One region of the Streptomyces sp. XY431 genome, then DNA from elsewhere that is predicted to be linked to it. Evidence: riboswitches for the same ligand, from Rfam matches in the RefSeq annotation. Region 1 holds a riboswitch; each other region holds the start of a gene.
What was found. A riboswitch is a leader RNA that binds a small molecule or an ion and turns the genes downstream of it on or off. The one in region 1 is predicted to bind cobalamin.
Positions count from the first base shown of each region.

Region 1 (7,166 bases):
CCCAAGCGGGTCACGGCGGCGGAGGCCCGGCGGCTGGTGGGGCTCGTCCCGCAGACCCCGACGGACCTGCTGTACCTGGAGTCGGTGGCCCAGGAGCTGGCCCAGGGCGATCTGGAGTCGGGCCGCGAGCCGGGAGGGGAGGCCGGGCCGACCGCGCGCCGGATCCTCGACCGGCTGGCCCCCGGCATCCCGGACGACACCCACCCCCGCGACCTCTCCGAGGGTCAGAAGCTGGCCCTGGTGCTGGCGATCCAACTGGCCGCCGCGCCACGGGTGGTGCTGCTGGACGAGCCCACCCGCGGCCTCGACTACCACGCGAAGGCGGCGCTCACCGGCATCGTGGCGGCGCTCGCCGCCGAGGGCCGTACCGTCGTGGTCTCCACCCACGACGTCGAGTTCGTCGCCTCCGCCGCCGACCGGGTGGTGGTGATGGCCGAGGGCGAGATCGTCGCGGACGGCCGCACGGAGGAGGTCATCGTCGCCTCGCCGACCTTCGCCCCGCAGGTCGCCAAGATCCTCGCCCCACTGCACTATCTGACGGTCCATCAGGTCGCGGAGGCGCTCGAATCCGCAGGGGTCGCCCGGTGACCGCCGTCCGGATCCCCGGCCGGGCCCGGGTGGTCGTGGCGCTCGCCGCGTTCATCGGGCTCGTCGCCTTCACCTGGCCGTTCGTCGTCGCCCCGGGGAAGTTCGGCTCCTCCTACGCCCCGCCGCTGATCTTCGGCGCGCTGATGCTCCTGGTGCTCGCCGTGGTCGTCGCGGAGATCTCGGCGGGCGGCATCGACGCCAAGGCCCTCGCCATGCTCGGCGTGCTCTCCGCCGTCAACGCGGGGCTGCGCCCCCTCGGTGCGGGGACGGCGGGGGTCGAGACGGTCTTCTTCGTGCTCGTCCTCGCCGGCCGGGTCTTCGGCCCGGGCTTCGGCTTCACCCTCGGCTGCACCTCGCTGTTCGCCTCCGCCCTGCTGACCGGCGGGGTCGGCCCCTGGATGCCGTACCAGATGTTCGGCTGCGCGTTCGTCGGCCTGCTCGCCGGGCTGCTGCCGCGCCTGCGGCGGCGCTGGGAGGTGCCGATGCTGGCCGTCTACGGGGCCTTCTCCGGCTACCTGTTCGGCTTCCTGCTGAACCTCTCCTTCTGGCCGTTCTCGACCGACCCCAACAGCTCGATCGCCTACCTGCCGGGGCTGCCGTTCACCGAGCAGTGGCACCGCTACCTGCTCTTCGACGTGGCGACCTCGCTCGGCTGGGACACCGGCCGCGCCGTCACCACCTTCGTGGCCGTCCTCGTGGTCGGCCCCGCCGTCCTGACCGTCTTCCGGCGCGCCGCCCGGCGGGCCAACTTCGAGCCGACCGTGCGCTTCGAGGCCCCGGCGGGGGAGTCGCTCCGCCCGGCGCTGCAGGGCGTCACCTCACCGCGAGAGGTGGGCCTCGATGCCGTCGAGCACGAAGTCCAGGCCCATCCGGAAGGTGCGGTCGGCATCGAGGTGGTCGGCATCGCGCACCACCGTGGCCAGCGCGGGGAACCTGCCGGTGGCGAAGGTGCGTTCCAGGTAGGGCCCGAGTGAGCGCTGCCACTGCTTCTCGTCCATCCCGGTGGCCCGCTCGGCCCGCCGCTCGGCGATCTCCCGCCGCACCGCGCCGATCACGTACGCCTTGACCGCGGCGACCACCGGCATGACGGCGTCCACATGGAGGTCGCCCAGCGCGGCCACCAGGGTCTCCCCGCCGGCCAGTGCCTCCGGCCCGAGCTGGGGTCGGCCGCCCAGCAGATCGGCGAGCCATTCGTGCTCGTGGGCGGCGCTCCGGGTGGCCTCGGCATGGGACCGGAGCACCTCCCGCCAGTGGTCGCCGGTCGGCCGGATCCCGGCGTGGACGGCGTCGACCATCAGGTCGAGCAGTTCCTCCTTGCTCGCGATGTAGCCGTACAGCCGCATCGGACGGACGTCCAGCTCGGTGGCGACCTTGCGCAGCGACACCGCGTCCAGGCCGTCCGCGTCGGCCAGCCGGATCGCTGTTCGCACGATCCGGTCCCGGCTCAACGGGGCGGGCACGGGTCGATTCGGCGGCTCCGGCCTCTCCCACACCAACATGCCGCTCACCATACAGCGCATCGGGCGATACAGTGTATCGACCAGTACGGTGTATCGAGATGCGCCGGGGTTGTATCGAAGGGGGAGGCAATCATGACCATCGCCATCGTCGGAGCCGGCCTCGGCGGCCTGGCGCTCGCCCGGGTGCTGCACGTGAACGGCATCGACTGCGTCGTCCACGAACGCGAGTCGTCACGCCACGCGCGCGGCCAGGGCGGCATGCTCGACATCCACTCCGGCCAGCGGGCGCTGCGCGAGGCCGGTCTGCTCGACGAGTTCTTCGCGATCGCCCGCGGCGAGGGCCAGGACATGCGCCTGCTGGAGCCGGACGGCACCCTGCTGCTCCAGGAGGACACGCCCGACGACGCCCCGCTCGCGCGGCCCGAGGTCGACCGCGCCGACCTGCGCGACCTGCTGCTGGACTCCCTCCCCGAGGGAGTGGTGCGCTGGGGGCACGCCTTCGAGTCCGCCGAGAGCGGCCTGCTGCGCTTCGCCGACGGCAGCAGCGCGACGTACGAGCTGCTGGTCGGCGCGGACGGCGCGAACTCCCGGGTCCGTGCGCTGCTCACCGACGCCCGCCCGGCGCACACCGGCCACAACGTGGTCGAGGTCGGCATCCCCGACATCGACCGCACCCACCCCGAGCTCGCGGCGATGGTCGGACGCGGCACCTACTGGGTGCTCGGCGACGGACTGTCCCTGGCCGCGCAGCGCAACGGTGACGGCCGGGTCCGCATCGGCCTCGGCTTCTACGACACCGCCGAGGACTGGTTCGCCACCAGTGGGATCCCGTTCGACGACCCGGCCGCCGCCCGGGCGCGGCTGATCGACCTGCTCCCCGGCTGGGACCCGCGCTTCACCGCGCTGATCGCGGCCTGCGACGACACCATCGTGCCGCGGTCGATCACCACGCTCCCGGTCGGCCTGACCTGGCCGTCGACGCCGGATGTCACGCTGGTCGGCGACGCCGCGCACCTGATGCCGCCGATCGGACAGGGCGCCAACATGGCGCTGCTCGACGGCGCCCTGCTCGGCCTCGCGCTCGCCGCGCACCCGGACGACCTTCCGGCCGCCGTACAGGAGTACGAACGCGAGATGTTCGAACGCACCGCCGCTGCCGCCCGGATGTCCACGGACATGCAGGCGATGCTGCGGGCGCCGGACGCCGCCCGGAAGATGCTCGCGTTCTTCCAGCCCGACTGACGGCGGCCGCCCGAGTGACGGCGGCCGAGTGCGGCCGGGCGTGCCCGGCCAGCGCGGCGTCGAGGTGCCCGCCGGTCCCGACCCGTGGACACCACGGTGGAATCCACTGCCCCGACCGGTGGTTTGCCTCTAGGCTGGCCCCGTAGCTGGTTCGCCCTGCCCGCCAGGCACGGCGTCGTAAGAGGGAACCCGGTGACGCCTTTCGACTGGCCAGTCCGGGACTGCCCCGCAGCGGTGAGCGGGAACGACCGCCGTCATACGCACTGGGTCCGAGTCGGGCCCGGGAAGCGACGGCCAGTAGGTGTCCGCCCTCGACGAGGGCGAGCGTGCCCGCGAGTCCGAAGACCTGCCCGCTGCCCGTCCGCGGAGGATCCGCGGACGGCTGTCCGATGACCTCGAGGGCGGGTCGGCGACCACAGCAGGCGGTTGAGGCACGCCCGTTCACGGCGGCCACCCGTCCGGCTCGTCGTCCCTTCGCGCCCTCGTCCCGTCAGCGGGCACCTTGAGGAGCAAGACTCGCGAAGGAGAGTCCCTTGACAGCGAAGTCCGCAGCCGCGGCCACCCGGGCGACCGTGCACGGCTACCCCCGCCAGGGCCGGAACCGGGAGCTCAAGAAGGCGATCGAGGGCTACTGGAAGGGCACCGTCACCGCCGACGCCCTCCGCGCCGCCGCCACCGAGCTGCGCCGGGAGAACTGGCGGCAGCTCGCCGAGGCCGGTGTGCGCGAAGTCCCCACCGGTGACTTCTCGTTGTACGACCACGTGCTGGACACCACCGTCGCCGTCGGCGCGATCCCGGCCCGCCACCGGGCCGCCGTCGACGCCGACCCGCTCGATGGGTACTTCGCCATGGCGCGGGGCACCCAGGACGTCGCGCCGCTGGAGATGACCAAGTGGTTCGACACCAACTACCACTACCTGGTCCCCGAGTTGGGGCCCGACACGGTCTTCGTCGCGAACCCCGCCAAGGCGGTCGGCGAACTCGCCGAGGCGCTCGCGCTCGGCCACGGGGCCCGGCCGGTGCTGGTCGGCCCGGTCACCTACCTGCTGCTCGCCAAGCCCGCCCCCGGAGTGGCGGCGGACTTCGAGCCGGTCACCCTGCTCGACCGGCTGCTGCCGGTCTACGCGGAACTGCTCGCCGCGCTGAAGGCGGCCGGCGCGCAGTGGGTGCAGCTGGACGAGCCCGCCCTCGTCCAGGACCGCACCCCGGCCGAACTGAACACCGCCGCCCGCGCCTACCGCGAGCTCGGCGCGCTCACCGACCGGCCGAAGCTGCTGGTCGCCAGCTACTTCGACCGCCTCGGCGAGGCCCTTCCGGTGCTCGCCAAGGCGCCGGTCGAGGGCCTGGCACTGGACTTCACCGGCCCCGCCGCCGCCAATCTGGACGACCTCGCCGCCGTGGGCGGTCTGCCGGGCAAGCGGCTGGTCGCGGGCGTCGTCGACGGGCGCAACATCTGGATCAACGACCTGGAGAAGTCGCTCGCCACCCTGGCGACCCTGCTCGGCCTCGCCGACCGCGTCGACGTCGCGCCGTCCTGCTCCCTGCTGCACGTGCCGATCGACGCCGCCCTGGAGCGCGACGTCGATCCGCAGATCTCCCGCTGGCTCGCCTTCGCCCGGCAGAAGGCCGCCGAGGTCGCCCTGCTCGCCCGCGGACTGCACGAGGGCACCGGCGCGATCACCGCCGACCTCGCCGCCAACCGCGCCGACCTGGCCTCCCGGGCCGGCTCGCCGATCACCCGCGACCCGGCCGTGCGCGCCCGCACCGCGGCCGTCACCGCGGACGACGCCCGCCGCCCGCAGGCCTACCCGCAGCGCGCCGAGGCCCAGCGCACCCGGCTCGGCCTGCCGCTGCTGCCGACCACCACCATCGGCTCCTTCCCGCAGACCACCGAACTGCGCGTCGCCCGCGCCGATCTGACGGCCGGTCGGATCGACGCCGCCGCGTACCGGGAGCGGATGGAGGCCGAGGTCCGGGAGGTGATCGCCTACCAGGAGAAGGCCGGCCTGGACGTCCTGGTGCACGGCGAGCCCGAACGCAACGACATGGTCCAGTACTTCGCCGAGCAGCTCACCGGCTACCTCGCCACCCGGCACGGCTGGGTGCAGTCCTACGGCACCCGCTACGTGCGTCCGCCGGTGCTCGCCGGGGACATCTCCCGCCCGCACCCGATGACCGTCGACTGGTTCCGGTTCGCCCAGGACCTCACCGACCGCCCGGTGAAGGGCATGCTCACCGGCCCGGTCACCATGCTCGCCTGGTCCTTCGTCCGCGACGACCAGCCGCTCGGCGACACCGCCCGCCAGGTCGCCCTCGCCCTGCGCGACGAGGTCACCGACCTGGAGGCCGCCGGCGCCGCCGTCGTCCAGGTCGACGAACCGGCCCTGCGGGAGACCCTGCCGCTGCGTGCGGCGGACCGCCCGGCGTACCTGGACTGGGCCACCGAGTCCTTCCGGCTGGCCACCTCCGGAGTCCGCGCCGACACCCAGGTGCACACCCACATGTGCTACGCCGAGTTCGGCGCGATCATGACCGCGATCGAGGAGCTCGACGCGGACGTCATCTCCCTGGAGGCCACCCGCTCCCACATGCAGGTCGCCGGTGAACTGGCCGCCGCCGGTTACCCGCGCGAGGTCGGACCGGGAGTCTGGGACATCCACTCCCCGCGCGTGCCCAGCACCGAGGAGGCGCTCTCCCTGCTGCGGGCGGGCCTGGCCGCGATCCCGGCCGAGCGGCTCTGGGTCAACCCCGACTGCGGCCTGAAGACCCGCGGCTGGGCGGAGACCCGAGCCTCCCTGGACAGCCTGGTCGGCGCCGCCCGCCGCCTGCGGGAGGAACTCGCGGGCTGACCCGACTCCGTCCGCCCCGCCCCGGCCGTCACGGACCGGGGCGGGGCGGCGGCGCGGGGTCAGTCCTCGGTGCGGCGCAGCAGATAGGTATCCATGATCCACCCCTTGCGTTCGCGGGCCTCCGCACGCAGCCGGGCGATCTCCGGCGCCGCCTCGCCGAGCGGACCGGAGACCAGGATCTCGTCCTCCCCGCCCAGGTAGGCGCCGTAGTGGATGTGCACGCCGGCGGGGTCGATCCGGCCGAAGGCGGCCTGCCCGTCGAGCATCACCACCGTGTCCTCGGCGCCCGGCGGGAAGCCCTCGGCGGCCAGCCGGCGCGCGGTGGTGATCCGCACCGGGCGGCCGACCCGGGTGAGGGTGGTGCGGTGCCGGGCGGCGAGCACCGAGACGCTGCTGATGCCCGGCACCACCTCGTAGGTGAACGCGCCGGGGTCCGCCGCCAGCACCTCGTCCAGTACGGCGGTCACACTGTCGTACAGGCTGGGGTCGCCCCACACCAGCAGTGCGCCGATACCGTCCGGCCCCAGCTCCTCGCCGACCAGCCGACCGACCAGCTCGGCCCGGCGGCGGCGCCAGTCCTGGACGGCCTCGGTGTAGGCCGGAGTGCTCCGGTCGCGCTCGGCGTCCGGCACCTCGACCACCCGGTGACCGGGCCGGGCGTGCTCCTCGATCATCCGCCGGCGCAGCCGCATGAGGTCCTGGCGCTGCTCGTTCTTGTCGAGGAGGAGGAACACGTCGGTGCGGGCGATGGCCTTGACCGCCTGCAGGGTGAGGTGGTCCGGGTCGCCCGCACCGATGCCGATGACGTTGATGTGCCGCATGCCCACGATTCTGCCCGGTCGGGAGGACACGGACCCGACCGGCCCCACCGACCGGGGGCCGGGCGGGATCCTGGACGGTCCCTCGCACGCGGCACTCTCCTACTACCTCGGCCCGCACCGCCTCGCCGGTGCGGGCCGCTGACCGGCAGCGTCAGGAGCCCCGCGGTCGCGTTTGCGGATCGGTGAGCGTCTGCCGGACCATAGAG
Region 1 is NZ_LGDO01000151.1:27,834-34,999, reverse strand. It holds gene ADK60_RS17785 (ABC transporter ATP-binding protein) at 1-588, shown strand, start outside; partial or broken gene ADK60_RS48130 (ECF transporter S component) at 567-1,373, shown strand; gene ADK60_RS17775 (TetR/AcrR family transcriptional regulator) at 1,407-2,087, opposite strand; gene ADK60_RS17770 (FAD-dependent oxidoreductase) at 2,181-3,290, shown strand; cobalamin riboswitch at 3,421-3,658, shown strand; gene metE (5-methyltetrahydropteroyltriglutamate--homocysteine S-methyltransferase) at 3,824-6,139, shown strand; gene cobF (precorrin-6A synthase (deacetylating)) at 6,199-6,960, opposite strand; gene ADK60_RS44865 (hypothetical protein) at 6,959-7,102, shown strand.

Region 2 (7,166 bases), on a different contig from region 1:
CGGACGCCGCCGTCCGCCCGAGACGTTACCGCGTTCGTGCCCCGGAGCGGGAGTCACTCATGGTAAGGCATCGCGACTCAGGGTGGCAGGGGTCCGACGAGGAGCTTGTGCGCCCTCCGCGTACGCCCTCCGCGCGCCCGGTCCGGTGCACCGGTTCGGCGCCCCCGATCAGCGCTCCGGATCAGCGGGAGCCGGCGGCGGTGAGCGCCTCGCCGGTGAGGCGGTAGACGGTCCACCCGTCCATCGGGACCGCGCCGAGTGCCTTGTAGAAGTCGATCGAGGGCCGGTTCCAGTCCAGCACCGACCACTCGACCCGGGCGTAGCCGCGCTCGACGGCGATCCGGGCCAGCTCCAGCAGCAGCGCCTTGCCGTGGCCGCCGCCGCGGGCGGTCGGGTCCACGTAGAGGTCCTCCAGGTAGATCCCGTGGCTGCCGCGCCAGGTCGAGAAGTTGAGGAACCAGAGCGCGAAGCCGACCGGCTCGCCGGTGGTGTCGTCCTCGGCGATCAGGCCGAACACGGCCGGCTGCTCGCCGAACAGGGCGGCCCGCAGCTGCTCCTCGGTGGCGATCGCCTCGTGGGCGGCCTTCTCGTACTCGGCGAGTTCGTGGATCATGCGGTGGACCACGGGGACGTCGGCGGGGACTGCGGTGCGGATCATGGCTCCGAGCCTACTTGGGCCGCCCCGTTCCCGTCCCGGGCCGGGCCGGGGGCCCGGGACGGCCGGTGCCTCAGCGGGCCGGGACGGTCCGCAGGTAGGCCGCCAGCGCGGTGACCGCGGCCGGGTTGCGGGGGCTCTCGACCAGGTCGACGTAGTCCAGTACGAAGATCCGGTCGTTGCGGACGGCCGAGACGCCGGCCAGCGGCGGGAAGGACTTCAGGAACTGCCGCTTCGCCTCGGCGTCGGGGGTGCCGTAGTTGTTGATCACGATCACCTCGGGGTCGCGCTCGACCACGGTCTCCCAGCCCACGGTGGCCCAGGAGTCGGCGAGGTCCCCGGTCACGTTCCGCCCGCCGGCCTTGGTGATGATCTCCTCCGGGGCGGCGAACCGGCCGGAGGTGAAGGGCTTGTCCTCGCCGCTGTCGTACAGGAAGACGCCCGGGCGGTACGCGGGCTCGGGGACGGCCGCGATCTCCGCCTTGAACCCGGCGATCAGCCGGTCCGCCCGGTCCCGGACGTCGAAGATCTCGCCCAGGTTGGCGAGGTCCGTGTACAGCGCGTGCAGCGGGGACATCACGCCGCGCTCCGTGCCCTTGCCGCTGCGGCAGGACTCGCTGAGCACGTAGGAGCCGATGCCGAGGCCGGCCAGGGCCTGCGGGGTGACGCCCCGGCTCTCGTCGAAGCCGTAGTGCCAGCCGGCGAACACCAGGTCGGCCCTGGCCTCCAGTGCGATCTCCTTGGTGATCTGCTGCTTGGAGAGCCACGGGGCGCGCTGGTAGGCGTCCTTCCAGGCGACCTTGTCGACCTGGCCCTTGTCGTCCGGCATCACATAGCCGGCCATCCGGTCCTCCAGCCCGAGCGCGAACATCAGCTCGGTGATGCCGACGTCGTTCGTGACCACCCGGGCGGGCTTCTGCCGGAAGGTGACCGGGGCGCCGCAGTTCTCGACGGTCACCGGGTAGTGGGCGGAGGCGGCGGCGCCGTCGCCGCGCGGGGCGATCTCGGCGCCGCAGCCGGTGAGGGCGAGGGCGAGCAGGGCGGCGGCGGCAACGGCCTTGGTGCGCATGGTGGGTCCTCGGGGCGGTGGGCGGTCGGTGGTACGGAGAACGGTCGGTCGTACCTGGAGACGGTCCGGGCCGGGCGTTCGGACGGGTCGGTCAGGGCAGGCGGTCGAACAGCAGCTGGACGGCGCCGGTGACCGGGTGCCGGACCGGCGTCGCGCGGACCTTGAACACCTCGGCCAGCAGCCCCGGTTCGAGCACCTCGGCGGGCGGTCCGGAGGCGACGATCCGCCCCTCCGCGAGCACGTACAGCAGATCGCAGTGCCCGGCGGCCAGATTGAGGTCGTGCAGCGCGGTGAGCACCGTCGTCCCGGCCTCCCGGACCAGCGCCAGCACCTCCAACTGATGGGTGATGTCCAGGTGATTGGTGGGTTCGTCGAGCACCAGCACCCGGGGCTCCTGGACCAGCGCGCGGGCGATCAGCACCCGCTGCTTCTCGCCCCCGGAGAGGCTCAGGAAGCCCCGGCCGGCCAGGTGCCCGGCGCCGACCCGGCCCAGCGCGGCGGCGCAGTGCTCCTCGTCGGCCGCGGACGGGCCGGCCAGGGCGCCGCGCCGGTGCGGCAGCCGGCCCATGCCGACCACCTCGGCGACGGTGAAGTCGAACTCGGCGGAGTGCTCCTGCGGCAGCGCCGCCACCCGCCGGGCGGCCTCGCGCGGGGCGAGCCGGTGGACCTCCTCGCCGCCCAGCAGGACGGCCCCGGCGGCGGGCCGCAGCGCCCGGTAGACGCAGCGCAGCAGGGTGGACTTCCCGCTGCCGTTCGGGCCGACCAGGCCGACCACCTGGCCGGCGGCGGCGGTCAGGGTGACCTCGTGGACCAGCCGGACGCCGGCCAGGTCGACCGAGACCCGGTCGACGGCGAGGTCCAGGGCCCCGGTGCCGGCGGCGCTCACCGGCCGCCCCCGAAGGCGTAGCCGCGACGGCGCATCAGCAGCAGGAAGCAGGGCACCCCGACGGCCGCGGTGACCACGCCGACGGGCAGTTCGGCGGGGGCCAGCAGGGTGCGCGAGACGATGTCCACCCAGACCAGCAGCAGGGCCCCGGCGAGCGGCGCGACCAGCAGCAGCCGGCGGTGGCCGGCGCCGACCAGCATCCGGGCCAGGTGCGGGACCATCAGTCCGACGAAGCCGATTGCCCCGCTGACCGCGACCACGGTGCCGGTGACGGCCGCGGTCACCACGAACAGCGCGCGCCGCAGCCGGTCCGGGTCCACACCGAGCGAGGCGGCCGTCTCGTCGCCCATCGCCAGCGCGTCCAGCCGTCCGGCGGCGCGGGCCAGGTACGCCAGCCCGGCCAGTACGGTGACGGCGGCGATCGGCACCGAGCCCCAGGTGGCCCCGCCGAGGCTGCCGAGCAGCCACATCATGGCCGAGCGGGCGGCCTCGCCGCGGGCGGCGGCGAAGACCATCAGCGCGGTCACGGCGGAGAAGCCGTAGGACATCGCGGTGCCGGTGAGCACCAGCCGCAGCGGGGTGAGCCCGTGGGCGGTACGGGCCGTCAGATAGACCAGCACCATGGCCAGCAGGGCCGAGACGAAGGCGGAGGCGGAGAGCGCCCAGACGCCGAGCGAGGCGAAGGCGCCGAACATCAGCACGGCGTTGGCGCCGACCGAGGCCCCGGAGGAGATGCCGAGCACGAAGGGGTCGGCGAGCGCGTTGCGGACCATCGCCTGGACCGCGACCCCGGTGGCGGCGAGTCCGGCGCCGACCACGGCCGCCAGGACGGCGCGCGGCAGCCGGATCTCCCAGACGATGGCGTACGCGGCGGCCTCGTCGGCCTCCAGCCGACCGCCCGTCAGGCCGGCGCCCAGGAGCCGCAGGACCTGGCCCCAGCCGAGGCCGGCGGAGCCGACCGCGACGGCGCAGACCAGCGAGCCGAGCAGGGCCGCGGCGAGTGCGGCGGCCAGCGGGAGGGCGGGTGTCCGGCGGGGGCCCGGTGGGGCCGCGGCGGTGGCCGGTGCGGCCGCGGTGGTGCTGCTCACTGGTGGCACGCCTTGCCTCGGGCCGGGTGCGGCGAGGGGCGGCGCGTCCGGGCGCGGGTGTGCCGGGGCGCCATCCCCTCGCAGTCCGCGGCGAGTTGTCGGGAGGTCGGCGTCCCCGGGCGATCGGGCTCACGGCCGCGGGGGCCGCTTACCGTTGCGGGTCAGCGCCGGATTCGCACCGGCTTCCCCCGCGGGACGCCCTGGCAGCATAACAAGCACTCACCAGCTATGACCCTTACCGTTCGAACGGTCGTGCCCGTCCGGCCCCGAACGCGCGACCGCCCCCGTCCGGATCCGGACGGGGGCGGCCGAAAGGCGACCGGGCGGGGATCAGCCCTGCTTGGTCTCCCAGAAGATCTTGTCCACCTCGGCGATGAGGTCGAGCAGCGCCTGGCCGGTGGCCGGGTCGGTGGACGCCTTGGCGGCCGAGGCGGCCTTCAGGGTGTCGTTGATGAGCTGGTGCAGCTGCGGGTACTTCTCGAAGTGCGGGGCCTTGAAGTAGTCGCTCCACAGCACCGAGATGTGGTGCTTGACCGCCTCGGCGCGCTGCTCCTTGATGATGACCGCGCGGGCGCGGAAGTGCGCGTCCTCGTTGGCCTGGTACTTCTCCTGGGTGGCCTTCACCGACTCGGCCTCGATCCGGGCCTGGGCCGGGTCGTAGACACCGCAGGGCAGGTCGCAGTGGGCGTGGGCGGTGGCGCGAGGTGCAAACAGACGAGAGAACATGGGAGTCCTTCCTTAGATCGTCTTCCCGCGCCCGAGATTACCTGCCGGACCGTCCGGTTTCCCGGCCGGGCGGCCCGCCCAGGGCAAAAGACGGAGCCGGAACCGGATGAATCCGGACATCGGCGGCCGACGGCCGGTGCGGCAGACTGGTGCGCGACAGCGCGACAGCGCGACAGCAGGACAGCAGGACGCGGCGGGAGCCGGACGGGACACGGCGGACGCGAGCCGGGAGGAGGAGCCGTGGCACGGAGCGCGGAACCGGAGGACGGTCCGCCGGGCGGCGGCGCGCCGTTCGGGCTGATCGACGTGGCGGGGGACTCGATGGTGCCGACGCTGCGCGACGGGGACCAGCTGCTGGTCCGCTACGGCGCGCGGATCCGGCCCGGCGCGGTGGTGGTGTTCCGGCACCCGTTCCAGCAGAACCTGCTGGTGGTCAAGCGGGCCGACGGCCGTCGCCCCAAAGGCTGGTGGCTGCTCTCCGACAACCGGCCGGTGGACAGTGACAGCCGCAGCTACGGAGCGGTGCCGGACGAGCTGGTGCTCGGCCGGGTGCTGCTGCGGCTGCGCCCGCGCCCGGCCTGGCTGGCGCCCGGACGGCGGCTGGAGCGGCTGCTGCTGGCCGCCCCGCTGGCGCGGGTGCCCGGGCTCGCCCGCCGCCTCGGCGTCTGGATCCGGCCGGAGGAACTCCCGGTCCGCTAGTGCCCGGCCGCCGCGGCCTCCTGGGCCTCCAGGCGCTTGCGGGCCCGGTAGGCGGCGACATTGGCGCGGGTGGCGCAGCGGTCCGAACAGTACCGGCGGGACCGGTTGGTCGAGGTGTCCAGATAGGCGTTGCGGCAGGGCGCGGCCTGGCAGATGCCGAGCCGGTCGGCGCCCAGCTCGGTCAGGTGGACGGCCAGGCCCATGCAGGCGACGGCGCTGAAGTGCGCGGTGGCGGTCGGCGAGTTGTCGGCGAGGTGCAGGTGCCAGCGGGGCCGGCCGGCCGCGTCGAGGTAGTCGTGCCCGGAGACCAGCGGGCTGACCGGGAACTCCATCAGCAGGCTGTTCAGCAGGTCGACGCTGCGCACCTCCTCGCCCTCGGCGGCGGCCTCGAAGACCCCGCGCAGCCGGGTGCGGACGGCCCGCAGCCGGGGCAGGTCCGACTCGTCGGCGAGGTTGCGGGCACGCGAGGAGTCCGAGAACAGGGCGCGCACCCCGTCCACCGAGGTCAGCGAGTCGGTGCCGCGCTCGGGCTCCTCGGTGTTCACCAGCCGGACGGCCAGATCGGCGTACGAGGCGAGCTCCACGGTGGTCCTTCCAGAGATCGGTAACGGGCTGATTGCCTCCAGCCTATTACCCGCGGGGCGAAAGCGGGAAAAGCGCGGCGCCCGGCAGGTTCGGCCTGCCGGGCGCCGTCGACGGCTGTGCTCAGAGCACCTTGGAGAGGAAGGCGCGGGTGCGCTCGTGCTGCGGGTTGGAGAGGACCTCGCGGGGGGTGCCGGACTCGACCACCACACCGCCGTCCATGAACACCAGCGCGTCGCCGACCTCGCGGGCGAAGCCCATCTCGTGGGTGACCACGATCATGGTCATGCCCTCCTCGGCGAGCCCGCGCATGACGTCGAGCACCTCGCCGACCAGCTCGGGGTCGAGCGCCGAGGTCGGCTCGTCGAAGAGCATCAGCTTGGGCTTCATGGCGAGCGCCCGGGCGATCGCCACCCGCTGCTGCTGGCCGCCGGAGAGCTGGGAGGGGTAGTTCCCGCTCTTGTCGGCCAGGCCGACGCGCTCCAGCAGGGCCATCGAGCGCTCCCTGGCCTCGGCCCTGGACTCACGCTTGACCTGGACCGGCGCCTCCATCACGTTCTCCACCGCGGTCATGTGCGGGAAGAGGTTGAAGCGCTGGAACACCATGCCGATGTCCCGCCGCTTGAGCGCGACCTCGCGGTCCTTGAGCTCGTAGAGCTTGTCGCCCCGCTGCCGGTAGCCGACCATCTCGCCGTCCACCCAGAGGCGGCCGCCGTTGATCTTCTCCAGGTGGTTGATGCAGCGCAGGAAGGTGGACTTGCCGGAGCCGGACGGGCCGACCAGGCAGAACACCTCGCTCTGCTTGACCTCCAGGTCGATGCCCTTGAGCACCTCGACCAGGCCGTAGGACTTGCGGACGCCCTCGGACTTCACCATCGGGCCGCCGCCCGGGCCGCTGCCGGGCTCGTCGGCGGGGGTCTTGGTCAGGTCGGTCATGCGTGGCCACCTCCCTCGAGTCCGGGGACCACGTCGTTCTTGGCCTTCGGGGTGGGCCTGCCGCCGAACAGCAGCCGCAGCCGCTGGACCGGCGTGGGCGGCAGGGTCCGGTTCGCACCTCGAGCGTAGTGCCGCTCGATGTAGTACTGCCCCACGGTGAGGATCGAGGTCATGAGCAGGTAGTAGATGCTGACCGCGACCAGGACCGGGATGGTCTGGAAGGTCCGCGAGTAGATGTCGTGGCCGGCCGTGAACAACTCGGCCAGCGAGATGACCTGGACCAGCGAGGTGGTCTTGAGCATCGAGATGGTCTCGTTGCCGGTCGGCGGGATGATCACCCGCATCGCCTGCGGGAGCACGATCCGGCGCAGCGTGGCCGCGCGGCTCATGCCGAGCGCGTGGGCGGCCTCGGTCTGGCCCTCGTCGACGGACTGGATGCCGCCGCGGACGATCTCCGCCATGTACGCCGCCTCGTTGAGGCCGAGGCCCAGCAGGGCGGCGGTGAAGGTCGGGATGAGGGTGTTG
Region 2 is NZ_LGDO01000280.1:14,635-21,800, reverse strand. It holds gene ADK60_RS23625 (GNAT family N-acetyltransferase) at 182-658, opposite strand; gene ADK60_RS23620 (ABC transporter substrate-binding protein) at 729-1,724, opposite strand; gene ADK60_RS23615 (ABC transporter ATP-binding protein) at 1,816-2,610, opposite strand; gene ADK60_RS23610 (FecCD family ABC transporter permease) at 2,607-3,698, opposite strand; cobalamin riboswitch at 3,796-3,930, opposite strand; gene sodN (superoxide dismutase, Ni) at 4,029-4,424, opposite strand; gene sodX (nickel-type superoxide dismutase maturation protease) at 4,746-5,123, shown strand; gene ADK60_RS23595 (CGNR zinc finger domain-containing protein) at 5,120-5,707, opposite strand; gene ADK60_RS23590 (amino acid ABC transporter ATP-binding protein) at 5,829-6,641, opposite strand; gene ADK60_RS23585 (amino acid ABC transporter permease) at 6,638-7,166, opposite strand, start outside.
Region 2: linked by a shared signal. The riboswitch ahead of ADK60_RS23610 (FecCD family ABC transporter permease) and the one ahead of metE (5-methyltetrahydropteroyltriglutamate--homocysteine S-methyltransferase) in region 1 are both predicted to bind cobalamin.

Region 3 (7,166 bases), on a different contig from region 1:
GATCCGGGTGGCCGGGCGCGAGCGCAGGTAGTAGGTGGTCTTCAGACCGACCTTCCACGCGTAGGCGTACATCGAGCTGAGCTTGCCGATGGTCGGCGCGGCCATGAACAGGTTCAGCGACTGGCTCTGGTCGATGTACGGCATCCGGGCGGCGGCCAGGTCGATCAGCGCGCGCTGCGGCAGCTCCCAGGCGGTGCGGTACAGCGAACGCACCTCGGCGGGCAGCCAGCCGAGCTCCTGCACGGAGCCGTTGGCGTCGCGCAGCGCGTCCCGGGTCTGCTGGTCCCAGACGCCGAGCTCCTTGAGCTCGCGCACCAGGTACGGGTTGACCTGGAGGAACTCGCCGGAGAGGGTCTCGCGCTTGAACAGGTTGGACACCTGCGGCTCGATGCACTCGTAGACGCCGGCGATCGAGGCGATCGTGGCGGTCGGCGCGATCGCCAGCAGCAGCGAGTTGCGCAGGCCGGTCGTGGCGATTCGGGTGCGCAGCGACTCCCAGCGGTCGGCCCACTCGGGCGCGGCGCTCGGGAAGTGGTCGATGTGCAGCTCGCCGCGGGCGGCGCGGGTCTCCTCGTACGCCTCGTGCCGGCCCAGCTGCTCGGCCAGGTCGGCGGAGCGCTCGTAGGCGGTGAGCATGATGCGCTCGGCGATCAGCGTGGAGAGGTTCTTGGCCTCGGCCGAGTCGAAGTCGATCCGCAGCTGGAAGAAGACGTCCTGCAGGCCCATCACGCCGAGGCCGACCGGGCGCCAGCGGGAGTTGGAGGCACCGGCCTCGGGGGTCGGGTAGAAGTTGATGTCCACCACGCGGTCGAGGAAGGTGACGGCGGTGCGCACGGTGGCGTCCAGCCGGTCCCAGTCCATCGCGTTCAGCAGGTCGGCGGCGGTGGCGCCGGCGGCGACGTGGGCGCCGAGGTTGACCGAGCCGAGGTTGCAGACCGCGGTCTCGGAGTCGTCGGTGACCTCCAGGATCTCGGTGCAGAGGTTGGAGCTGTGCACCGTGCGGCCGGGCAGCGCGGTCTGGTTGGCGGCGCGGTTGGAGGCGTCCTTGAAGGTCATCCACCCGTTGCCGGTCTGCGCCAGGGTGCGCATCATCCGGGCGTAGAGGGTCTGCGCGGGGATGGTGCGGACGGCCTTGCCGGCCAGCTCGGCCTTCAGGTACGCCTCGTCGAACTCGGCGCCCCACAGGTCGACCAGCTCGGGGACGTCGGCGGGGGAGAACAGCGACCAGTCGGCGTTGGCGTTGACCCGGCGCATGAACTCGTCCGGGATCCAGTGCGCCAGGTTCAGGTTGTGGGTGCGGCGCGCCTCCTCACCGGTGTTGTCGCGCAGCTCGAGGAACTCCTCGATGTCCGCGTGCCAGGTCTCCAGGTAGACACAGGCCGCGCCCTTGCGGCGGCCGCCCTGGTTGACGGCGGCGACCGAGGAGTCGAGGGTGCGCAGGAACGGCACGATGCCGTTGGACTTGCCGTTGGTGCCGCGGATCAGCGAGCCGCGGGAGCGGATCCGGGAGTAGGACAGGCCGATGCCGCCGGCGTGCTTGGACAGCCGGGCGATCTGCGCGTAGCGGGAGTAGATCGAGTCCAGGTTGTCCAGCGGCGAGTCCAGCAGGTAGCAGCTGGACATCTGCGGGTGCCGGGTGCCGGAGTTGAAGAGGGTCGGCGAGGAGGTCAGGTACTCCAGCCGGCTCATCAGGCGGTACAGCTCGGCCACCTCGCGCACCGACTGCTCGGTGTCGCCGACCGCCAGGCCACAGGCGACACGGAGCAGGAAGTGCTGCGGGGTCTCGACGACCTTGCGGGTGATCGGGTGGCGCAGCAGGTAGCGGCTCTGGACGGTGCGCAGACCGAAGTACTCGAAGCGGTCGTCGCCCTTGGCGTCGATCAGCGCGTCCAGGGTGGCGGTGTGCTTGGCGACGAAGGCGGCGGTGGTGTCACCGATCAGGCCCTCGGCGTGGCCGACGGCGATCGAGCTGGAGAACGAGACCACCTGCTGGGTGGCCGCCTCGTCGACGATCTCCAGCGCGAGCAGTCGGGCCGCGAGCTTGGAGTACTGCGGGTCCTCGGCGATCATCGACGCGGCGGCGTCGACGGCCAGTCCGCGCAGCTCGGCGAAGTCCGAGCCGGCGTGCCGGCCGCGGAGCGCGGCGGCGGCGACATGACCGGGGTCCACCTGGGGGAGGTCGGCGCTGCGGTCGGTGAGAAGGCGCAGGAGCGCACCGCCGGGATCGGCGACCGTCGGGTCGGCGGGGACGGAGCTGGAACCCTGGGCGGGCAGGACGACTGAGGCAGCGGTGGTCAAGGCGCTTCTCTCCTGGCGGCGGTCGACGGCGGTGGATCGGGGGCCGGGCCGTTCGGGCAGGGGAGTACGCCGCGCGGGCCCGTGGGCGTCGCGCGCGATTCGTCCCCGGCCCGCCCGCGAGGCCCGGAAGTGGTGCTGGTGCGCATGGCCTCTGCGGGGAGGCGCCGGCACGCCGTCGGCAGGTACTCGGACTCGCGGGCTCCCTGGGGAGGCGGCCGCACACCGCTGCGGGGCAGTCCCGGATTCGCACCGGGTTCCCCTGCTTCGACAGCAGGAGTGAGCATACATCTAGTGGCGCTCGTCCGACGAAGCCCCACATGTAGTGTCGCGAGGCTGCGTGTCGTGGGTCGGTTGCGATAGGCTGCGGGGGCTTTCGGCGCCCCTCAGAGCGGCCTGTGCCACTCCTGGGCGGGCTTGGCGGCGCACAGCCGCATCCGCACCTGGGGGCCGTTCCCGGTGCCCGTGGGGCCGGTCGCGGGGTTCTCCAGACACTTCCCGGAGTCCTCGTTGATCAGCTGCCCGCCGTCGGTGGCGCGCCACCGCTGGTCGGGTCTGCGGGTGCAGCCGGTGAGGACCGGGAACCCGAGGTCCGGGTCCTCCAGACAGCGTCCGGCCTGGCCGACCGAGCCGTCCTCGCCCATGGTCCAGCTCTGCGCCGGGGAGCCGTCGCAGGTGGCGGCGCCGACCGCGGCCGGGTCGCCGGCCACCCGGCTGTCCAGGCAGTAGCCGGGCACCGCGGAGGTGACCGCGCCGCTGGGACGGCCCGCGGCGACCTCGAACGAGAACGCGTCGGTGCCGAGGCCCGCGCCGCCCTCCCAGATCTCGAAGCCGGCCTGGACGGCGCACAGGTACGAGCCGGCCGGCACGTAGCCGCGCTGGACCGCGTCGCGGGTGAAGGCGCGCAGGTCGAGGTCGGTGACGACATTGGTGGCGGAGGCCGCCTCGTAGGTGATCAGGGTGTGGCTGCTCTTCTTCGGCGCCTCGTACACCCGGTAGGCCTGGCCGCCGCTGCGCAGCTCACCGGACTGCTTGCCGAACGGCGAGGTGCCGTTGCCGCGCAGCCAGATCATCACCTCGGCGCTCTCGGTGAACGAGCAGCTGCCCCGGGTGGTGCTGTACCAGAGGTCGTAGGAGGCGTTCCAGACGCCGCCGTCCACCTGGGTGGTGCGCCAGGTGCTGGTCGCGTACCGCAGGTTGTCGACGGCGATGGGCAGCGGGCTGACGCCGTCGTTGCCGAGCGGGGTGCTGATGTGGGGGTAGGCGCCGGGACCGCGGGCCGGGTCGGTGAGGTTGCCCCGGGCGACGGCGCTGCGGGTGACGGCGAAGGCGGCGCTGTCGTTGCCGCCGTGCACGCACAGGCCGCCGGTGGCGTTCCACTCGTTGGGATTGATGACGTAGCGCCCGGAGTCCACCGGCTGCGAGGGGTAGCGGTTCTGCGCGGTGGAGCACAGTTCGCCGGGCTCGGGAGAGGTCAGCGGCGGCGGGGGCGGGGCGACGGCGGCGGTCGAGGGGGCGCTCTCGCGCGGGATCAGCACGGCGCACAGGCAGAGCACCAGAAGGGCGGTGGGCGCGAGCCACCACCAGGCGCGCGGCCGGGGACGCCCGGGGCCGGGCAGGAACGGGCGGACCATGCTCTTCGCCTCCCAACGGGGTACTGGTGTTCGGTGTACGGGCCGGCCGGTGCCCCGGCGGCCTCCTGCGGGCGGACGGGCCCGCGGTCGGTCGAGGCTATCCGGCGGCGCCCGACGGGGAGCTCCGGGGCTTGGTGGTGGCCGGCTTCCGGCTCGGGGCGGTGGACCCGGACGGCTTGGTGCCGGTCCCGCCGGTCGGCTTGGCGCTCGGCGAGGGCACCGCCGGGGCCGGGGCCGAGGGCGTGGCGGCGGGCGGCGTGGTGGGCGGCGGCACGGTGAGCAGCGGCTGCGAGCGGACGGTCCACTGCCCGGCGTACCGGGGCGCGGCGACCCCGGCGGCGTACGCCGCGCTGGCCGCGGTGGACGCGGTGACCCGCCAGTCGACCTCCTTGACCGCCTCGTACCAGATCAGGCCGATGATGTCCGGGTGCCGGGGCAACTGCTCGAACATCTCGGTGATCCAGCGGGCCTTCTGGCCGGAGCTGTCGGTGGCGGCGGTCTCGGTGATCACCACGGGCTTCGGGCTGAAGGTCCGCAGCTTCTTCAGCGTCGGCTCGAAGATCTGCTCGAAGGAGGCGTACTTCTCCAGGCCGACGGTGCCGTAGTAGCCGGACAGGCCGATCCAGTCGACGTAGTCGTCACCGGGGTAGAGCGAGTCCAGCGAGGTGGCGTTCTCGTAGTCGATGTTCGGGCTCCACACCCAGACCACCTTGTCGGCGCCGGCCTGCCGGAAGAGGTCGTGGACGTGCTTCCAGGCCTGCACGTACTGGCCGCGGCGGTTGCCGTTGGCCTGCTCGGCCCACGGGTACCAGTAGCCGTTCATCTCGTGGGCGAAGCGCAGGGCGATCGGGTAGCCGAGGCTCTTGACGCCCTCCGCCCACTGCTTGATGTAGGGGTCGAACTCGCCGCCGATGATGCGGCTCAGCGCGTAGTCGGGCTGTTCGCCGCGGAGCTTGTCGACCTTGGACTCCTTGTGGAAGTCCCAGGGCTCCCAGGCGACCATCGGCATGATGCCGCGTTCGGCCACGGTGTCGAAGACCCGGCGGTCGAACCGCTTGTCCCACCAGCCGACGGAGAACTCCAGCACGTTCGGCCGGTGCTTCACGGCGGTGGCGAACTCCTCGACCGGGTCGAGGTCGTAGGGGCCGGCCTTGGTCATGAGGCCCATGAAGGCGCCGCCGGGTGCCGGGAACGGGGCCGCGGCCGGTTCGACCGGTGCCGGGGCGGGGCTGCCCGTGTCCTCGCCGCCCGTCGGGGCGGGCGTGGGGACGGGCGTCGCGACGGGTGTGTCGGTGGGAGCCGCGGTGGCGGCGGCGGTCGGGGCCGGTGCCGCCAGGGCGGCGACCAGCCAGTCCGGCATCGCCGTCGGCGCCTTGCCGGAGAAGGCGTACGGCTCGGGCGCGTGGCGGGCGTTGTACTTCGGCGCCAGCACGAAGGCGTAGCTGGCCAGCAGCGCGAGCGCGAGCAGGCCGACGATCCTGGGCACGGTGATCCGCAGCATCAGCGACCGCCCTTCCGGCCGCCGCCGGCCGGGGCCGGCTCCAGCAGTTCCGCGAGTTCCCGCTCGGGGCCCGTCCCGGGGCCTCCCGCGGCTGTTCCGTCCTCGTCCGGTCCGACGGGCTCGGCCTCGTCGCCGGCGTCGTCCATGCCCTTGAGGGCCTCGAGGGCATGGTCGCCGGCGTCGTCGGAGCGGCGCGGGGCGGGCAGTCCGGCGGCGGCCCGGCGCTCGGCCCGGGCGACCCGGCGCGCGCTGACGAAGGAGATGACCGGCGGCGCGATGCCGGTGAACATGCTGACGCCCGCCCAGAACCGCAGCAGCCAGATGCCGTGGTGCAGGGCGAAGCTCGCGGCGAGCAGCCCGGCCGCGACGGCGGCCCACAGCAGGTGCAGCCGGAAGGTCGACAGCCGCTCGGCACTGCGCAGGTCGCCCTTGGCGGTCACCGCGTAGGCCAGCGGGCGGCGCAGCAGCGCGGCGATCGCGGCCGCGAGGTACACCGGTCCGGCGAACAGGGCCAGGCCCATGCCGGCCATGCCGATCTCGCGCCGCTCGTGGGCGGCCAGGTTGAAGCGCCGCAGCCAGAGCCAGAGCAGGAACCAGCTGCCCATGCTGGCACCCCAGAGCGAGCCCCAGAGCACGGTGTCGAGCTGGATCGAGGTGATTCCGCAGGCCAGGTAGACGGCGGTGGCGAGGCTGCCCAGGACGGTGGTCACGGCCACGCTGGGGTAGTAGAACTGGACCAGTCCGTACAGCACCCGCTGGCGCGTCCGCAGCCGGATGCCCTTGCGCAGCCGGGTCTTCAGCAGGATCTCCCAGATGCCGAACGCCCAGCGCTTCTGCTGGTTGAAGTAGTCGGTCCAGGAGGTCGGGCCCTCGCCCACGGCCAGTACGTCGGGGGTGTAGACGCCCTTCCAGCGGCGTCCGGTGGCCGGGTTCTCGGTGGCCTGCACCCGCATGCTGGTCAGGTGGTCCTCGATGATCGAGTCCTGGTAGCCGCCGATCTGCTGCCAGGCGGCGGGCCGGTAGAGGTGGTTGGTGCCGATCAGCAGCGGGGCGTCCATGCCGTTGCCGCCGCGCTCGACCAGGCCGGAGAAGAGGTACTGCTGCACGGAGGCGCCGTGCGCGACCCAGTTGTCGTACATGTTGCCGTACACCTGGGGGGCGACCACGAAGGCGGTGTCGGGGTCGCGGAAGTAGCCGAGGGTGCGTTCCAGGAAGCACGGCAGGGGGACGTGGTCCGGGTCCATCTGGGCCACCACGTCGTACTTGTGCTCGTGCTCGGCCCGCCAGGAGTTGTGGTTGCCGGACTTGGTCTTCGCCCGGAACTCGCCCTCGGTCCGGTTGTACTCGGGACGGCCCTTGCGGCTGAAGTGGTGCACGCCGAGCCGGGCGGCCATCGCCTTCACCCGGTCGTCGTCGCCCTCGTCGAGGATCCAGACGTCGACCTCGCCGTCGTACTCGATCTCCAGCATGGCCGCGAGGGTCTGCTCGACGATCTCGATCGGCTCCTTGGACGGCACGATGGTGGTGAGCACCGCGACCTTGAGGCCGGGCCGGGCGGTCACGGGTATCGGGTCCTTGGCGCGGAAGGCGAACACCCAGACCGCGAGGTTCTGGACGAGCCGCACCAGTTCGACGGTGACCACGGCGCAGAAGCAGAGCCGGGCGACATTGACCCGCCAGTCCGGGGACCAGCCGACGCCCGGCCCGGGTATGTGCGAGGGCAGCAGCAGCCAGCC
Region 3 is NZ_LGDO01000280.1:43,880-51,045, reverse strand. It holds gene ADK60_RS23745 (ribonucleoside-diphosphate reductase subunit alpha) at 1-2,298, opposite strand, end outside; cobalamin riboswitch at 2,459-2,620, opposite strand; gene ADK60_RS23740 (GH12 family glycosyl hydrolase domain-containing protein) at 2,682-3,929, opposite strand; gene ADK60_RS23735 (glycoside hydrolase family 26 protein) at 4,027-5,430, opposite strand; gene ADK60_RS23730 (glycosyltransferase family 2 protein) at 5,430-7,166, opposite strand, start outside.
Region 3: linked by a shared signal. The riboswitch ahead of ADK60_RS23745 (ribonucleoside-diphosphate reductase subunit alpha) and the one ahead of metE (5-methyltetrahydropteroyltriglutamate--homocysteine S-methyltransferase) in region 1 are both predicted to bind cobalamin.